3 regions of the Streptomyces sp. NPDC127108 genome follow, and region 2 is predicted to be linked to each of the others. Evidence: riboswitches for the same ligand, from Rfam matches in the RefSeq annotation. Region 2 holds a riboswitch; each other region holds the start of a gene.
The links. A riboswitch is a leader RNA that binds a small molecule or an ion and turns the genes downstream of it on or off. The one in region 2 is predicted to bind thiamine pyrophosphate.
Positions count from the first base shown of each region.

Region 1: linked by a shared signal. The riboswitch ahead of thiC (phosphomethylpyrimidine synthase ThiC) and the one ahead of thiO (glycine oxidase ThiO) in region 2 are both predicted to bind thiamine pyrophosphate.
Region 3: linked by a shared signal. The riboswitch ahead of ACFVHO_RS05615 (thiamine ABC transporter substrate binding subunit) and the one ahead of thiO (glycine oxidase ThiO) in region 2 are both predicted to bind thiamine pyrophosphate.

Region 1 is NZ_JBHXTE010000025.1:35,287-40,721, reverse strand. It holds gene ACFVHO_RS21990 (hypothetical protein) at 1-101, shown strand, start outside; gene ACFVHO_RS21985 (VWA domain-containing protein) at 335-1,783, opposite strand; gene thiC (phosphomethylpyrimidine synthase ThiC) at 1,875-3,656, opposite strand; TPP riboswitch at 3,649-3,803, opposite strand; gene ACFVHO_RS21975 (YibE/F family protein) at 3,875-5,281, shown strand; gene ACFVHO_RS21970 (SsgA family sporulation/cell division regulator) at 5,355-5,435, opposite strand, start outside.
Region 2 is NZ_JBHXTE010000011.1:5,116-10,550, reverse strand. It holds gene pknB (Stk1 family PASTA domain-containing Ser/Thr kinase) at 1-249, opposite strand, end outside; gene ACFVHO_RS11325 (thiazole synthase) at 758-1,552, opposite strand; gene thiS (sulfur carrier protein ThiS) at 1,558-1,779, opposite strand; gene thiO (glycine oxidase ThiO) at 1,776-3,128, opposite strand; TPP riboswitch at 3,126-3,239, opposite strand; gene ACFVHO_RS11310 (NAD(P)/FAD-dependent oxidoreductase) at 3,322-4,548, shown strand; gene ACFVHO_RS11305 (Rv2175c family DNA-binding protein) at 4,818-5,183, shown strand; gene thiE (thiamine phosphate synthase) at 5,254-5,435, shown strand, end outside.
Region 3 is NZ_JBHXTE010000004.1:222,910-228,344, reverse strand. It holds gene ACFVHO_RS05625 (ABC transporter ATP-binding protein) at 1-968, opposite strand, end outside; gene ACFVHO_RS05620 (ABC transporter permease) at 968-2,677, opposite strand; gene ACFVHO_RS05615 (thiamine ABC transporter substrate binding subunit) at 2,653-3,759, opposite strand; TPP riboswitch at 3,836-3,941, opposite strand; gene rlmN (23S rRNA (adenine(2503)-C(2))-methyltransferase RlmN) at 3,966-5,072, opposite strand; gene ACFVHO_RS05605 (phosphatidate cytidylyltransferase) at 5,178-5,435, opposite strand, start outside.

The sequences.
Region 1 (5,435 bases), on a different contig from region 2:
GCAGCCCGGACGGCGGCTCGACAACCGGGACCCGCCCGAGCTACAGCAGCCCGGACTTCTCCAGTCCGGACTACGGCGGCCCCGAGCACCCACCGGAGTAGCCCGGGCCCCGCGGACCCTCCGCGAGGCCGCCCGGCGACTGGATCAGGCCGGTCGCCGGGAGACATGAACCGGACGCCGGTCAGTCAGGAAACCGGCACCGGAGAGGACGGCCGACGGCGGTCGGCCGGTCGCACACGGGCCGGAAGCCCCCGTGGTGGGGCTTCGGTGCGCCGCTGTCGGCGGACGGCGGCGCGAAGGCCTGCCCGCACCGTGCCCTGGGCTCCGTGCGCCCTCAGAGAATTCCCTCCCGCTTCGCCGCCTTGATCCAGTCCGGGAACTCGGACAGCAGCCGGTCGTACAGCTCCGGGTCCGGCACCGTGCTGATGTCGTCCACCGCGAAGAACCCGACGTTGTCCACGCGACGGCCCGGCAGCGTGTCGAACCGTTCAAGGACCCCGTAGTTGGACTTGCCGAGCCCCACGAACTGCCAGAAGATCGGCTCCTCCACGGCGTCCCGCAGCTCCTGCTCGATCTCGTTGTTGCGGTAGACGCCCCCGTCGGAGAAGAACAGCACCAGCGTGGGCGCGGCGGCCGGGTTCTCCCGTACGTACGCCCGCACTTGGGCGATCACCCGCTGCTCCTCGTTCTGGATACCCACGTCCCGCATGTCGACCTGGTCGTCCCGCAGGCCCTTCTTCCGCTTGCCCCGGCGGAAGATGCCCACCTCCCCGACGCGGACGTGGAACTTCAGCCAGTCCGGCAGCTCCCCGATGCGCAGATCGGGCAGCCGCGCCGGATGCGAGGCGAACGTCCAGGCCTGCATCTCCCCGTCGTCGTCCAACTGCGCGGCCACGGCGGCCATCCGCTCCACCACGTCGGCCACGATGCCCTTGGAGTACAGGAACGACATGGACCCGGAGGCATCGAGTACGAGAATGACGCGCGCCGTGACCCCTTCCGCCCCGCGCTTGCGCAGGCTGACCGCCACCTGCTCCTTGCGCAGCGAGAGGCGCTTGCGCATGTCGACGGGGAGGTGCTCCTCGCCCTTGGTGAGGCGGGGGGTGGAGGGTTGGGCCGGGGGCGCGGTTGGGGCGACGGGCGGGGCCGGGGGGACGGGCGCGACAGGGGCCACAGGCGCAACGGACGCCACCGGCTGCGCCGGAACAACAGGCTGCGCCGGGGCAACGGGCGGCGCCGCCGCAGCCGGCTCCTCATCGACAGTGATACCGAAGTCGGTGGCGAGCCCGGCGAGCCCGGAGTCGTACCCCTGCCCCACCGCACGGAACTTCCACTGCCCGCCCCGCAGATACAACTCACCACCTATGAACGCCGTCTCCGACGTGGCGGTCATCTCGAAGCGCGCCAACTCCCCACCTGTCGAAGCGTCGAGCAACCGCAACGTCAGCCCGGTCAGCTGCCCGAACGTCCCACCGTCGGCCGAGGCGCACAGCAACACCCGCTCGACGGCGGACTCCAGGGAACCCAGGTCCACCTCGACCGTGTCCGTGGTGACGCCGGCGGCACTCTGCTTCCCCAGGTGCCGCACGGCGCCGGACGCGTGCCGAGGCTGGTTGTAGAAGACGAAGTCAGCGTCGTCACGCACGCGCCCGGCCGCGGTGAGCAGCAGCGCCGAGGCATCGGCGGTGGGCCCACCGGCCCCCTCACCCCAGTCGAGCGCCACACGCACCACCGCTGAACCGACGGGAAGATTGGCACCCTTGCTCAAGGAACTGGCAGTCATACGACCAGTCTGCCGATCTCCCCGGGACGGGGGTACCGCCTTCCCCCAATCACCGGTCCAGGTATCCGTCAGCCGTAGCCGTCAGCCACACTCAGTCGGCCAGCGGCAGATACACCCGGTTCCCAGCGGCCGCGAACTCCTTCGACTTCTGTTCCATGCCCTCCTCGATCTCCGTCTTCGTCGTGCCGTGCTCGCGCCGGATGTCCTGGGAGATCTTCATCGAGCAGAACTTCGGCCCGCACATCGAGCAGAAGTGGGCCGTCTTCGCGGGCTCGGCGGGCAGCGTCTCGTCGTGGAACTCCCGTGCCGTGACCGGGTCGAGGGCCAGGTTGAACTGGTCCTCCCAGCGGAACTCGAAGCGGGCGTCGGAGAGGGCGTCGTCCCAGTCCTGTGCGCCCGGGTGGCCCTTGGCGAGGTCCGCCGCGTGTGCCGCGATCTTGTACGTGATGACGCCGGTCTTCACGTCGTCGCGGTTGGGCAGGCCGAGGTGCTCCTTGGGCGTGACGTAGCAGAGCATCGCCGTGCCCCACCAGCCGATCATCGCGGCGCCGATGCCGGAGGTGATGTGGTCGTAGGCGGGCGCGATGTCCGTGGTGAGCGGGCCGAGCGTGTAGAACGGGGCCTCCTCGCAGATCTCCTGCTGGAGGTCGATGTTCTCCTTGATCTTGTGCATCGGGACGTGACCGGGGCCCTCGATCATCGTCTGTACGTTGTGACGCTTGGCGATCTGGTTGAGTTCCCCGAGCGTGCGCAGCTCCGCGAACTGCGCCTCGTCGTTGGCATCCGCGATCGAACCGGGGCGCAGCCCGTCGCCGAGCGAGTACGTCACGTCGTACGCCGCGAGGATCTCGCACAGCTCCTCGAAGTGCTCGTACAGGAAGCTCTCCTTGTGGTGCGCGAGGCACCACGCCGCCATGATCGAGCCGCCGCGCGAGACGATGCCGGTCTTGCGGTTGGCGGTCAGGGGGACGTACGGAAGGCGCACGCCCGCGTGCACCGTCATGTAGTCCACGCCCTGCTCGGCCTGCTCGATGACCGTGTCCTTGTAGATCTCCCAGCTCAGCTCCTCGGCCCTGCCGTCGACCTTCTCCAGGGCCTGGTAGAGCGGCACGGTGCCGATGGGCACGGGGGAGTTGCGCAGGACCCACTCGCGGGTCGTGTGGATGTTGCGCCCTGTGGACAGGTCCATGACCGTGTCGGCGCCCCACTGGGTCGCCCAGGTCATCTTGTCCACCTCCTCCTCGATGGAGGAGGTGACCGCGGAGTTGCCGATGTTGGCGTTGACCTTCACCAGGAACTTCTTGCCGATGATCATCGGCTCGATCTCCGGGTGGTTCACGTTCGCCGGGATCACGGCACGGCCCGCGGCGACCTCGGCGCGCACGATCTCGGGGTCCATGTTCTCGCGGATCCCGATGAACTCCATCTCGGGTGTGATCTCGCCGCGACGGGCGTACGCGAGCTGCGTGACCGTCTGTCCCTGGCGGCCCCGGCGCGGCTGGCGCGGGCGGCCGGGGAAGACCGCGTCGAGGTTCTTGAGCCCGCCGCGCGGCGAGGTGTGCTTGATGCCGTCGTCCTCGGGACGGGGCGGGCGGCCCGCGTACTCCTCGGTGTCGCCGCGGGCGATGATCCAGTTCTCCCGCAGCGGCGGCAGGCCGCGGCGGACGTCGGTCTCGGCCGACGGGTCGGTGTACGGACCCGAGGTGTCGTACAGCGTGACGGCCTTGCCGTTGGTGAGGTGCACCTGGCGGACCGGCACCCGCAGGTCGGGGCGCGAGCCCTCGACGTACGCCTTGTGCCAGCCGATGGACTTCCCGGCCTCCGCGCCCTCGGGCGTGCTGGAGGCAGGCGTGCGTGCGTCCGATGTGGTCATGAGACCTACTCCCTACGCCGGCATTACCCGGTAACAGGTTCGGCGGTCGACGCAGCGGCTTCCGTACGGTACGAACCGGTTCGTGGCCGTTCGTACGGAGGTCAGCGCCCTCTCAGCCCGGTGCTCCGAGCTCCCGCGATTGCAAAGGTGCCTCCACGCTAGCGTCCTGTCGGGCGCGGTGAACAGAGGGCCCCCGCCGTTCTTGCGATGATCGGGCCGTGACCACCACACAGCCGCCCACCGGACCCCCCGCCCCGGAGCCGCACGGCCACCCCCACGGCCACTCCCACAACCACGGCCCCGCCGCCCCCGTGTCCCAGCATCTGCGCAAGGTCATCGCCGCCGTCCTGATCCCTTTCGCCACCGCGGTCCTCGTCGGCCTCGTGGTGCTGTGGCCCGGCGGGGCCCCGGCCCACGAACGCACCGGCGTCGGCTTCGACCGGCAGACCCAGTCGGCGACCGTGACGAAGCTGGAGAAGCTCCCCTGCAAGGACCTCAACGCCTCGCAGACCCCGCCCAACGGCGACACCTCCACCGCCGAGGGCCAGTCCGCGCAGTCCCGCGCGGAGGGCACCTGCGGCCGGGCCACGGTCAAGGTCACCAGCGGCCCGGACAAGGGCCGCACCTTCACGGAGATCGTCCAGCCCGACTCGCCCCGGCAACTGCGCGCCGGCCAGGACGTGGTGGTCGCCTATGAGCCCAAGGCCCCCAAGGACCTGCAGTACTCGGTCACCGACGTGAACCGCAAGCTCCCGATGGCCCTGCTCGCCGGCATCTTCGCCCTGGCCGTCGTCGTGGTGGGACGGCTGCGCGGCGTCATGGCCCTGGTCGCCCTCGCGGTGAGCTTCCTGGTCCTGACCTTCTTCATCCTCCCCGCGATCCTGCAGGGCTCGAACCCCCTGGTCGTCGCCGTGATCGGCGCGAGCGCCATCATGCTGTGCGCGCTCTACATGTGCCACGGCCTGACGGCACGCACCTCGGTCGCGGTGCTCGGCACCCTGATCTCCCTCCTGCTCATCGGACTGCTCGGCTCCCTGTTCATCGGCTGGGCCTCCCTGACCGGCAACACGGACGACAACACCGGTCTGATCCACGGCCTCTATCCCGACATCGACATGAGCGGCCTGCTGCTCGCGGGCGTCATCATCGGCTCGCTCGGCGTCCTCGACGACGTCACCGTCACCCAGACCTCCGCGGTCTGGGAGCTGCACCAGGCCAACCCGTCGATGGGCTGGCGCGGCCTGTACCGCGCGGGCATCCGCATCGGCCGCGACCACATCGCCTCGGTCGTCAACACCCTCGTCCTCGCCTACGCGGGCGCCGCCCTGCCCCTTCTGCTGCTCTTCTCCATCGCCCAGAGCAGCGTGGGCACCGTCGCCAACAGCGAGCTGGTCGCCGAGGAGATCGTCCGCACCCTCATCGGCTCCATCGGCCTCGTCGCCTCCGTCCCCGTCACCACCGCTCTCGCGGCCCTGGTCGTCTCCGCCGACCGCTCAGGCCCCGGCCCCGCCCCGGCGGAGGCCCCCACGGCCCCGCCGTCCGGCACCGCGCCCACGGCCCCCTCCGCCCGACCGGCGCCCCGCCGCCCCTCCCTCGCCGGAAAGGGCCGCCGCCGCAAGACGTGACACCCCGCAGCGGCGATGCCATGAAATGCCCCGATCTGCCAACAGCCAGTGCCTTTGAGGAACCGGCCGCCCTTCAGCCCGCGCTCTGCTCCTCCGCGAGGATCCGGTCCAGGGCCTCGTCGAGGTGTGTCTCGAAGTCCACCAGCGTCCGCTC
Region 2 (5,435 bases):
GTCGAAGACCCCGACCACGTTCGGGTGCGCGAGGCGGGCCACCGACTTGGCCTCGCGGATGAAGCGGTCGACGAACGAGGCGTCGGCCGCCAGCGTCGGGTGCATCACCTTCAGGGCGAGCACGCGGTCGAGGCGGGTGTCCACGGCCCGGTAGACCGTGGCCATCCCGCCGACCGCGATCCGTCCGTCGACGCGATAACGGCCGTCGAGCACCTGCCCGACGAGGGGGTCCTTGAGGGTCGTGTCCACGGGGGGAGTCTACGAGGCGGCGCCTCGGGCCTCGCCCCCGCGGGCGCCGGACCAGCGAGACTGCAGCGCACCTGTGACCGACGCCGAACCACCCCGTGCCCGGGGGTGACCTCTCCTCCATCCCGACAACCCCCGCGCCGCGGTGCGCGGGGGGCTTCCGCCCGCCCAACCGTTGCTGTGGGCCCCGGCGGGGGCGCTCCGGGTGTGGGGCTGCCCCCGGGGCAGGGCGCGGCAACCGCACGGCCGCGCTGCGCGCGGCCTTCCCACCCGCCCACCCGTGACTGTTGTCCCCGGGGCGAGGCCCTCCCCTGCCGGGCGGCTGCCCTTGCCCCCGACGTGCGGCTTCCCCTAGGCCGCCCCAGGCCCCGCCCCCTCCCGTTGCCCTCGGCCCTGCCTCTACCCCAGCCCCCGCACCGGGCAGCCCCGCGTGCACCCGGGGACAACAGTCACGGGTGGGCGGGTGGGAGAGGCCGGCGCGGAGCGGCGGGTGCGGTTGCCGGGGGAGGGGTCAGAAGGCCGGGCGTTCCGGGTCGAGGGTCGCGCGGCCGTCCGTGGGGGACGAGGCCTCGGCGAAGTGGCGTCGGGGGATGCGGCCGCCCAGGTGGGCCAGGCGCCCCGCCAGGACCCCGTGGCGCATCGCCTCGGCCATGAGGACGGGCTCCCGCGCCCGCGTCACGGCCGACGCGAGCATCACCCCGGCGCAGCCGAGCTCCATGGCGAGGGCCGCGTCCGACGCCGTACCGGCCCCGGCGTCCAGGATCACCGGGACACTCACCTGCTCCACGATGAGCTGGAAGTTGTGCGGGTTGCGGATGCCGAGCCCGGAGCCGATGGGGGAGCCGAGGGGCATGACGGCGGCGCAGCCCACGTCCTCCAGCTTCCGGGCGAGCACGGGGTCGTCGTTGGTGTACGGCAGGACCGTGAAGCCGTCGTCGACGAGGACCTCGGCCGCGTCGAGGAGTTCCACCGGGTCCGGCAGCAGCGTGCGCTCGTCCGCGATGACCTCCAGCTTCACCAGGTCGGTGCCGAGGGCCTCCCGCGCGAGCCGTGCGGTGAGCACGGCCTCGCCCGCGGTGAAGCAGCCCGCCGTGTTCGGAAGCACCCGGATGCCGAGCCGGTCCAGGACGGACAGCACGGAGCCCTGGACGCCGGGGTCGAGCCGCCGCATCGCGACGGTCGTCAGCTCCGTCCCGGAGGCGACGAGGGACCGCTCCAGGACGTCGAGGCTGGGCGCACCGCCCGTACCCATGATCAGTCGCGACGACAGGGTGAGGCCGCCGACGACGAAGGGATCGTCCGCCATGTGCGTCAGCCTCCCTGGACGGCGGTGAGGACTTCGACGCGGTCGCCGTCGCTGAGCGCGGTGGCGGCCCACTGCGCGCGCGGGACGACGGTCTCGTTGAGCGCGGCGGCGACACCGGAGTGCGCGGTGGACAGTTGGGAGACGACGGTGTCGAGCGTGGTCCCGGCGGCCACGTCTCGTACTTCTCCGTTGACGGAGACGGCGAATACGGCGAACGGCGTGGTCATGCGGACAGCTCCGTGAGGTCCTTGGGGGATGCAGGGGGTGTGGGGGGCGGGGTGGGTGCGAAGGGTGGGTGTGGGCTCGTCGTGAAGCGGTCCGGCGTGAACGCCCTTGCCACCTCCGGCAGTTCGCCCGTGGCCAGCGCGTGCGCCATGACGTCCCCGGTGACGGGCGTCAGGAGGACGCCGTTGCGGTAGTGGCCGGTGGCCAGGTGCAGGCCGGGGAGCGCGGTGGGGCCGAGGAGGGGCGCGTTGTCGGGGGAGGCGGGCCGCAGTCCGGCGCGGGTCTCCGTGAGCGGCAGCTCCGTGATGCCGGGTACGAGTTCGTGGGCGTCGCGCAGCAGTTCGTACACGCCGCCCGCCGTGACCGTGGTGTCCCAGCCCAGCTCCTCGCTGGTCGCGCCGACGACCAGCTCACCGCTGACGCGCGGCACCAGGTAGACGTGGCTGCCGCGCACGACGGCCCGCACGGTGCGGTGGAGGAACGGCGCGTACCGCCCCGGCACCGTAAGCCGCAGCACCTGCCCCTTCACGGGCCGCACCGGTGGCAGTACGTCGCGAGGCACCCCCGCGAGCCGCCCGCTGAGGCTGCCCCCGGCGAGCACCGTCTGCCCGGCGGCCAGCGCGGTCCCGTCGGCGAGGACGGCGCCGGTGGCCCGCTCCCGTACGACCGAGAGCTCCCGCGCCCACGCGCGCGTGAACGTCACCCCGGCCTCCTCGCAGGCCACGACGAGGGCGGCCGCGAGCCTGCGCGGGTCGACCTGGTGGTCGTCGTCGACGCGCAGCCCGCCCCGTACCCCCGGAGCGAGCATCGGCTCCAGGCGCCGGCACTCGCGGCCGTTCAGCCACTCCGGTGTGAGCCCCGAACGCTGCTGGAGGGCGTGCAGTTCGCGCAGGTGGGCGCGGTCGTCGGAGTCGAGGGCGACGGCGAGCGTGCCGCACGCGCGATAGCCGACGTCGTGTCCGGTCGCCTCCGTCAGCTCGGCCACGAAGTCCGGATAGCGGCGCGCGGAGGCGAGGTTGAGGCCGAGCAGGGTCTGCTCGCCGTGGTGGAGTTCGGTGACGGCGGCCAGCATGCCCGCCGCGACCTGCGCCGCGCCGCCGCCCGGCTCGGGGTCGACGACGGTGACGGCGAGACCGCGCTGCGCGGCCCGCCAGGCGGTGACGAGCCCGATGACACCGCCGCCGATGACCAGGACGTCGGTGTTCGTGGCCGCGCTCGTGGGCGGCCTCGTGCTCGACCGTGTACTGGTGCGTGTGCTCGCGTCCGGACTCGTGCTCGGCCGCGTACTGGTGCGTGTGCTCGCGTCCGGACTCGTGCCCGGTCGTGGATCTGGATTCGTACGGGAACGCATGGGCGTCCAGCCCCTCCCTTCGCCGGCATGACCCGGATCAGGTTCGTACGGTCGGAGGCCGTCCCAGCCTCCCTCTCAGCCCGGTGCGTCCGGGCTCCCGCGAGTGCTCTGCACGGCCAGCGTAGCCCGTCGTCCCGGGGGCGGTTAAGCCCGTCGTGTCCGTGGGCGGGGGCGCCGCCCTACAGTTGATCGGGTGAGCGAGGACCAGAAGAGGGTGGAGTCGGGGCGGCGCGTGGTGATCGTCGGCGCCGGGATGGCCGGGGTGCAGTCCGCCGTGGCGCTGCGCGAGCAGGGGTTCGCGGGCACGGTCACGCTGATCGGCGCGGAGCCCCATCAGCCGTACGACCGGCCGCCGCTGTCGAAGGCGGTGCTGCTCGGCAAGGCGGAGGGCTCGGCCTTCGACATCGACTTCGAGGCCCTCGGCGTCGACCTGCGGCTCGGCGTCGACGTCACCGGCGTCCGCCCCGCCGACCACGAACTGGACACCGAGGCGGGCCCGGTCGCGTACGACAGCCTGGTCCTCGCGACCGGAGCCGAACCGATCCGCCTGCCCGGCTCCGAGGGCGTCCCCGGTGTGCATCTGCTGCGCACCCTCGACGACGCCGAGCGGCTGCGGCCGGTCCTCGCCGAGCAGCACGACGTCGTGGTCGTCGGCGCGGGCTGGATCGGCGCCGAGTTCGCCACGGCGGCGCGGGAGGCGGGCTGCTCGGTGACGGTGGTGGAGGCCGCCGACCGGCCGCTCGCGGGCGCGCTGCCCGCCGAGGTCGCGGCGCCGATGGCGGCCTGGTACGCCGACGCCGGGGCCGAACTGCGCACCAACGCGCGCGTGGAGCGCGTCGAGCCCGGCGCGGTGTTCCTCGACGACGGCACGCGGCTGCCCGCGGGCGCCGTCGTCGTGGGCATCGGCGCGCGGCCCGCGACGGCGTGGCTCGCGGGCTCCGGCATCGCGCTCGGCGCCCACCACGAGGTGCTGGCCGACGACCACCTGCGCACGTCCGCGCCCGACGTGTACGCGGTCGGCGACTGCGCGTCCTTCCCCTCGCGGCGGTACGGCGAGCGGCTGCTCGTGCACCACTGGGACAACGCCGTCCAGGGCCCGCGCACGGTCGCCGCCGCCATCGTGGGCGAGAGCCCGACGGCGTACGACCCCGTCCCGTACTTCTGGTCCGAGCAGTTCGGCCGCTTCGTCCAGTACGCGGGGCAGCACGCCCCCGGCGACGAGCTGATCTGGCGCGGCGACCCCACGACCTCCGCCTGGTCGGTCTGCTGGCTCCGGGACGGCGCCCTCGCCGCCCTCCTGGCGGTGGGCCGCCCCCGCGACCTGGCCCAGGGCCGAAAACTGATCGAGTCCGGCGCCCGCCTGGACCCGACCCTGGCGGCGGACCCGGCGACCCCCCTGAAGCGCGCCGCCGCCCCCTGACCGGACTCTCTCCCACCACCGCCTCGTTCAGCCGTCGAACGGCTGACGGTCCTGCCCTGGCCCGCCGCTCGGTGGTGGATCCCCCCGTCCGGGGGCCATCACCCTGTCGGCAGCCGGGCCGCCCAGAGGGCGGAACGGGTGGGCACAGCCCCCGGTTCCGGGTCACCTCGAGGGCCACTCGGGCCTCAATACCCCCATGGGGCACTGTGGGGTGCAAGGGCACCCCACCCCCGCTACCGGCCCCCGGCCAGAAATGGCACGCTTGATCCGTGACCGAGATTGACGCAAAGACCGATGCTCTCGTCCCCGCCTGGCTGCACCTCCCCGACATCGCAGAGATGCTCGACGTGGAGGTGACGCGCGTGCGCCAGCTGGTCAAGGAGGGCCAGCTGATCGCCGTGCGCCGCGGTGAGAACCGCGCGCTGCAGGTGCCCGCCGCCTTCATCGACGGCGACAAGGTGGTCAAGGGCCTCGTAGGCACCCTGACGCTCCTGCGGGACGACGGCTTCACCGACGAAGAGGCACTGGAGTGGCTCTTCACCCCCGACCCGACCCTGCCCGGCACCCCCGCGCAGGCCCTGAGCGAGAATCGCGGGACGGAGGTGAAGCGCCGCGCGCAGGCGCTCGCCGTCTGACCTGAAACAACCGTCCGGCGTACGGGCCGTGGCCGCGGCCCGTACGCCACCGACACGGGGGGACCTCCTCATGGCCACCGACACGGCGGGCGCCTCCGCGCGCGCCCGGCTCGCCGACGCCCTGCTCTACCTGTGCGTCGACGCGCGCAAGCGCCAGGGGGACCTCCCCGAGTTCCTGGACGCCGTCCTCGCGGGCGGCGTCGACATCGTGCAGCTGCGCGACAAGGGCATGGAGGCCGCCGAGGAGCTGGA
Region 3 (5,435 bases), on a different contig from region 2:
CCGCCCGGGGGCTCGAGCTGGACGGCGACATGTGTGCCCCGGAACGTCCGCGCCGCGACCACGCACGCGAGCCCGTCCCGCGCCCCCACGAGCCGCACCCCGGCGGGTCGTACGAGCAGTCGGCACGCCCCCTGCCGGGTCCCGTCGGGCACCGGGACCTTTCCCCACACGGTGTCCGCGGCCTCGCCGGTGACGGTCGCGTCGACCACGTTGTCGAAGCCGAGGAAGCGCGCCACGAACTCGTCGGCGGGGTTCCGCCACACCTCCAGGGGCGTGCCGGACTGGGCGATCCGCCCGTCCCGCATCACCACGACCCGGTCGGCGAGCGCGAACGCCTCGCCCTGGTCGTGCGTGACGGCGAGCACGGTGGTGCCCAACTCGCCGAAGAGTTCCCGCAGTTCGACGACGAGGCGTTCGCGCAGGGAGCGGTCGAGCTGGCCGAGGGGTTCGTCGAGCATCAGCAGACGGGGACGGGGCGCGAGCGCGCGGGCGAGGGCGACGCGCTGCTGCTCACCGCCCGAGAGCGCGGACACGGCCCGCTTCTGCGCGCCCGGCAATCCCACCAGGTCGAGCAACTCGGCGACCCGCAGGGCCTGTTCGGCGCGCGGGACGCCGTGCATGCGCAGCCCGAAGGCGACGTTCCCGGCCACGTCCCGCTGCGGGAAGAGCTGGTGGTCCTGGAACATCAGGCCGACGCCCCGCTTGTGCGCGGGCACCCCGCCCTGGTCGCGCCCGCCGAGGACGACCCGCCCGCCGTCCAGGCCCTGGAGCCCGGCCACGACCCGCAGCAGCGTCGACTTGCCGCTGCCGCTCGGCCCGAGCACGCACACGATCTCGTGCTCGGCGACGTCGAGGCCGACCCCGTCCAGGGCGGCGCGGGCCCCGAACCGTACCGTCACGTCCTCGAGACGCAGCAGCGCCTCGGCGGCGGCACCGGTCGCGCCGGGCTTGGCCTGCGTGGCCGTCATCAGAACTCTCCCGTCGTACGTTCCGTACGCAACCGCTCCAGGAGCAGCAGCGACACGGCGCACACCACCATCAGAATCGTCGACAGGGCCATCGCCTGCCCGTAGTTGAGGTCCCCGGCACGCCCGAGCAGCCGCGCCACCGCGACCGGCAGCGTCGGGTTGTCCGGCCGGGCGATGAACACCGTGGCGCCGAACTCGCCGAGCGACACCGCGAACGCGAAGCCCGCCGCGATCAGGAGCGCCCGCCGCACCAGCGGAAAGTCGACCTCCCGCCAGGCCCGCAGCGGCGAGGCGCCGAGGACGGCCGCGGCCTCGCGCAGCCGCCCGTCCACCGCGCGCAGGACGGGCAGCATGGTGCGGACGACGAACGGCACTCCCACCAGCGCCTGCGCGAGCGGCACCAGGAACCAGGACGCCCGCAGGTCGAGCGGCGGCTCGTCCAGCGTGATCAGGAAGCCGAAGCCGACGGTCACCGCGGACACACCGAGCGGCAGCATCAGGAGCGCGTCGAACCCGCGCACGAACCGCCCCGCACGCCGGGTGAGCGCGGCCGCGGCGAGCCCGCCGACGACCACCGCGATGGCCGTGGCGACGACGGCGTACCGCAGCGAGTTCCCGATCGCGTCGATGGCCGGGACGAGGAACGCCCCGCCGTCGGCCGACCGCAGCGTCTCGTAGTACAGGAATCCGAAGCCGTCGGGCCCGTCGAACGACCGCTCCACCAGGACGCCGAGCGGCAGCAGGATCAGGAGCGCGACGGTCAGGAACACGAAGCCGAGCAGGCTCCACTGCCCGGCACCGCGCGGCCGCCGCACCGTCGCCGAGGCATCCACCAGCTTCAGCGCGCTCTCGCGCCGGCGCACCGTCCAGGCGTGCACGGCGAGGACCGCTCCGACCGCCGCGAACTGCACGATCGTGAGGACGGCGGCGGTCGGCAGGTCGAGGAGCTGCGCGGTCTGCCGGTAGATCTCGACTTCGAGGGTCGAGTACGCGGGTCCGCCGAGGATCTGGACGACGCCGAACGACGTGAACGTGAACAGGAAGACCATCAGCGCGGCCGCCGCGACGGCGGGAGCGAGCGCGGGCAGCGTCACCGTCCGCCAGGCACGCGCGCGGGACGCGCCGAGCATCCGCGCGGCCTCCTCCTGGCGCGGGTCGAGCTGCGCCCAGAGCCCGCCGACGGTGCGGACGACGACGGCGTAGTTGAAGAAGACGTGCGCGAGCAGGATCGCCCACACCGTCGTGTCCAGGCGCATCCCCCACAGCTCGTCGAAGAGGCCGCCGCGCCCGATCAGCGCGAGGAAGGCCGTGCCGACGACGACCGTCGGCAGCACGAACGGCACGGTGACGACGGCCCGGAGCAGTTGTTTGCCGGGGAAGTCGAAGCGTGCGAAGACGTACGCGCCGGGGAGCGCGATGAGGAGCGTGAGCCCGGTCGACGCGAGTGCCTGCCAGGTGGTGAACCACAGGACCTGCTGGATGTCGGACTGCCCGAGCACCTCGGTGATCCGTCCGAGCCGCCAGCTCCCGTCCGGCTTCAGGCCGCGCGCGACGATCGCGGCGACCGGGTAGGCGAAGAAGACGCCGAAGAACGCGACGGGCAGGGCCATCAGACCGAGCCGCGCCGCGCTCCCCCGCCACCTCCCGGGAAGGCCCCGACGGGCCTTCCCGGAGCGGGACTCGGCTACTTCAGAACGAGCGAGGTCCACGACTTGACCCACTGCTCACGGTTGTCGGCGATCTTCTTGGGGGCCATCGTCTGCGGCTTGTCGACCGTCACGCCGAACTTCCGGAACAGTTCGGGCGTCTGCGCGGCCTTCACCACCGGGTTCACGAACATCTGGAGCGGCATGTCGTCCTGGAACTTCTTGCTGATCATGAAGTCGAGGAGTGCCTTGCCGCCCTTCTCGTTCTTCGCGCCCTTGAGCAGGCCCGCGTACTCGATCTGGCGGAAGCAGGTGCCGGTGGCGACACCCGTCGGCGCCTCCTTGGGCTGCGGCTTGGCGTAGAGCACCTCGACGGGCGGCGACGAGGCGTACGACACGACGAGCGGCCGGTCGCCCTTGGCCTTCTTGCCCCCGGCCGAGCCGGAGAACTCCTCGTTGTAGGCCTGCTCCCAGCCGTCGACGACCTTGACGCCGTTGGCCTTCAGCTTCTTCCAGTACGACTCCCAGCCGTCGTCGCCGTACTTCGCGGCGGTGCCGAGCACGAAGCCGAGGCCGGGCGAGGAGGTCGAGGCGTTCTCGGTGACGAGGAGGTTCTTGTACTGGGGCTTGATCAGGTCGTCGAGCGTCTTCGGCGGCGCGAGCTTCTTGTCGGCGAAGTACTTCTTGTCGTAGTTCACGCAGATGTCGCCGGAGTCGATGGGCGTGACGCCCTTCTCGCCCCCGGCGAGCCGGTACTGCGGCAGGACCATGTCCGCGCCCTTGGCCTCGTACGGCTCGAAGACGCCGTTGTCGAGGGCACGCGACAGCAGGGTGTTGTCGACGCCGAAGAAGACGTCGCCCTGCGGGTTGCCCTTGGACAGGATCGCCTTGTTCACGGCCTGCCCGGCGTCGCCGTCCTCCAGGATCTTGACCTTGTAGCCGGAGGTCTTCTCGAAGTCCTTCAGGACGCTCTTGGAGACGTTGAAGGAGTCGTGCGTCACGAGGGTCACGGACTTGGAGTCCGAGCCCTTGGAGCCGCTGTCCGAGCCGCACGCGGTGACCGCGACGAGCCCGAGGCCCACGGCGACCGCCGTGACCGAGGCCCTCTTCACCGAGGCCTTCTTTGTGGTGCTCACGAAAAACATCCTCCTGGAGTTGACCAGGAAGAGACGCGGCCCCGCCCGGGACCGACGGATCGGAGTCCCGGGCAGGGCGCAACAGCTTGAGTAGCGACCGAACTTCCTACCCAGAATGACCTGGGCGAGGTTCAGAGGGTCTGCGGCCGATACCGCACTCTCAGCGCTGTGGCGCTCCCCTGTCGGAATATGCAGATGTGGTTACGCCCGCAAGACTACCTCTCGGCCGCCGCGAGCTGCCCGCACGCCCCGTCGATCTCCTGACCGCGGGTGTCACGGACGGTGACCGGCACCCCGTGGGCCGCGATGGCCTCGACGAAGGCCTTCTCGTCCTCGGGCCGCGAGGCCGTCCACTTCGAGCCGGGCGTCGGGTTCAGCGGGATCAGATTGACGTGCACCGGCTTGCCCCTGAGCAGCCGCCCGAGCCGGTCACCGCGCCATGCCTGGTCGTTGATGTCCCGGATCAGCGCGTACTCGATGGACAGGCGGCGGCCCGACTTGGCCGCGTACTCCCAGCCCGCGTCCAGGACCTCGCGCACCTTCCAGCGCGTGTTGACCGGGACCAGGGTGTCGCGCAGCTCGTCGTCGGGCGCGTGCAGCGAGATGGCGAGGCGGCACTTGAAGCCCTCGTCCGCGAACCGGTGGATGGCGGGCACCAGGCCGACCGTGGACACGGTGATGCCGCGCTGCGAGAGGCCCACGCCGTCCGGCTCGGGGTCGGTGAGGCGGCGGATCGCGCCGGTCACGCGGTTGTAGTTCGCCAGCGGCTCGCCCATGCCCATGAAGACGATGTTCGACAGGCGGGCCGGGCCGCCCGGGATCTCGCCGTCGCGCAGGGCCCGCATCCCGTCGACGATCTGGTGCACGATCTCGGCGGTCGACAGGTTCCGGTCGAGGCCGGCCTGGCCCGTGGCGCAGAACGGGCAGTTCATCCCGCAGCCGGCCTGGGAGCTGATGCACATGGTGACCCGGTCGGGGTAGCGCATGAGCACCGACTCCACGAGCGTGCCGTCGAAGAGCCGCCACAGCGTCTTGCGGGTGGTGTCGTCGTCACAGCTGATGTGCCGCACCACCGACATCAGCTCCGGAAGCAGCGCCTCCTGGAGCTTGCCGCGCGCACCGGCCGGGATGTCCGTCCACTGCTCGGGGTCGTGGGCGTACCGGGCGAAGTAGTGCTGCGAGAGCTGCTTGGCGCGGAACGGCTTCTCGCCGGTCGCGGCGACGGCTTCCTTCCGCTCGGCGGGCGTGAGGTCGGCGAGGTGCCGCGGCGGCTTCTTGGCTCCACGGGGGGCGACGAAAGTGAGTTCTCCGGGCTTAGGCATGGTGCGTCCATTGTCCCAGAGATACGAAGAGGGGCCCGCATCCTGTGGATAACGGACCCCTTCGCACAAAACCGCAGGTCAGCCGGTGCTGACCTGCGACGAGGATCAGCCGGTGCCGACGAACGCCACAAGCAGCAGCCACACCACCGGAGCCGTCGGCAGCAGGGAGTCGAGCCGGTCCATGATCCCGCCGTGACCGGGCAGCAGCGTGCCCATGTCCTTGATGCCCAGGTCCCGCTTGATCATCGACTCGCCGAGGTCGCCGAGCGTCGCGCTCGCCGCCACCGCGAGGCCGATGAGCAGGCCCTGCCACCAGGTCCCGTCGTCGATCAGGAAGTGCATGCACAGCGCACCCGCCGCCAT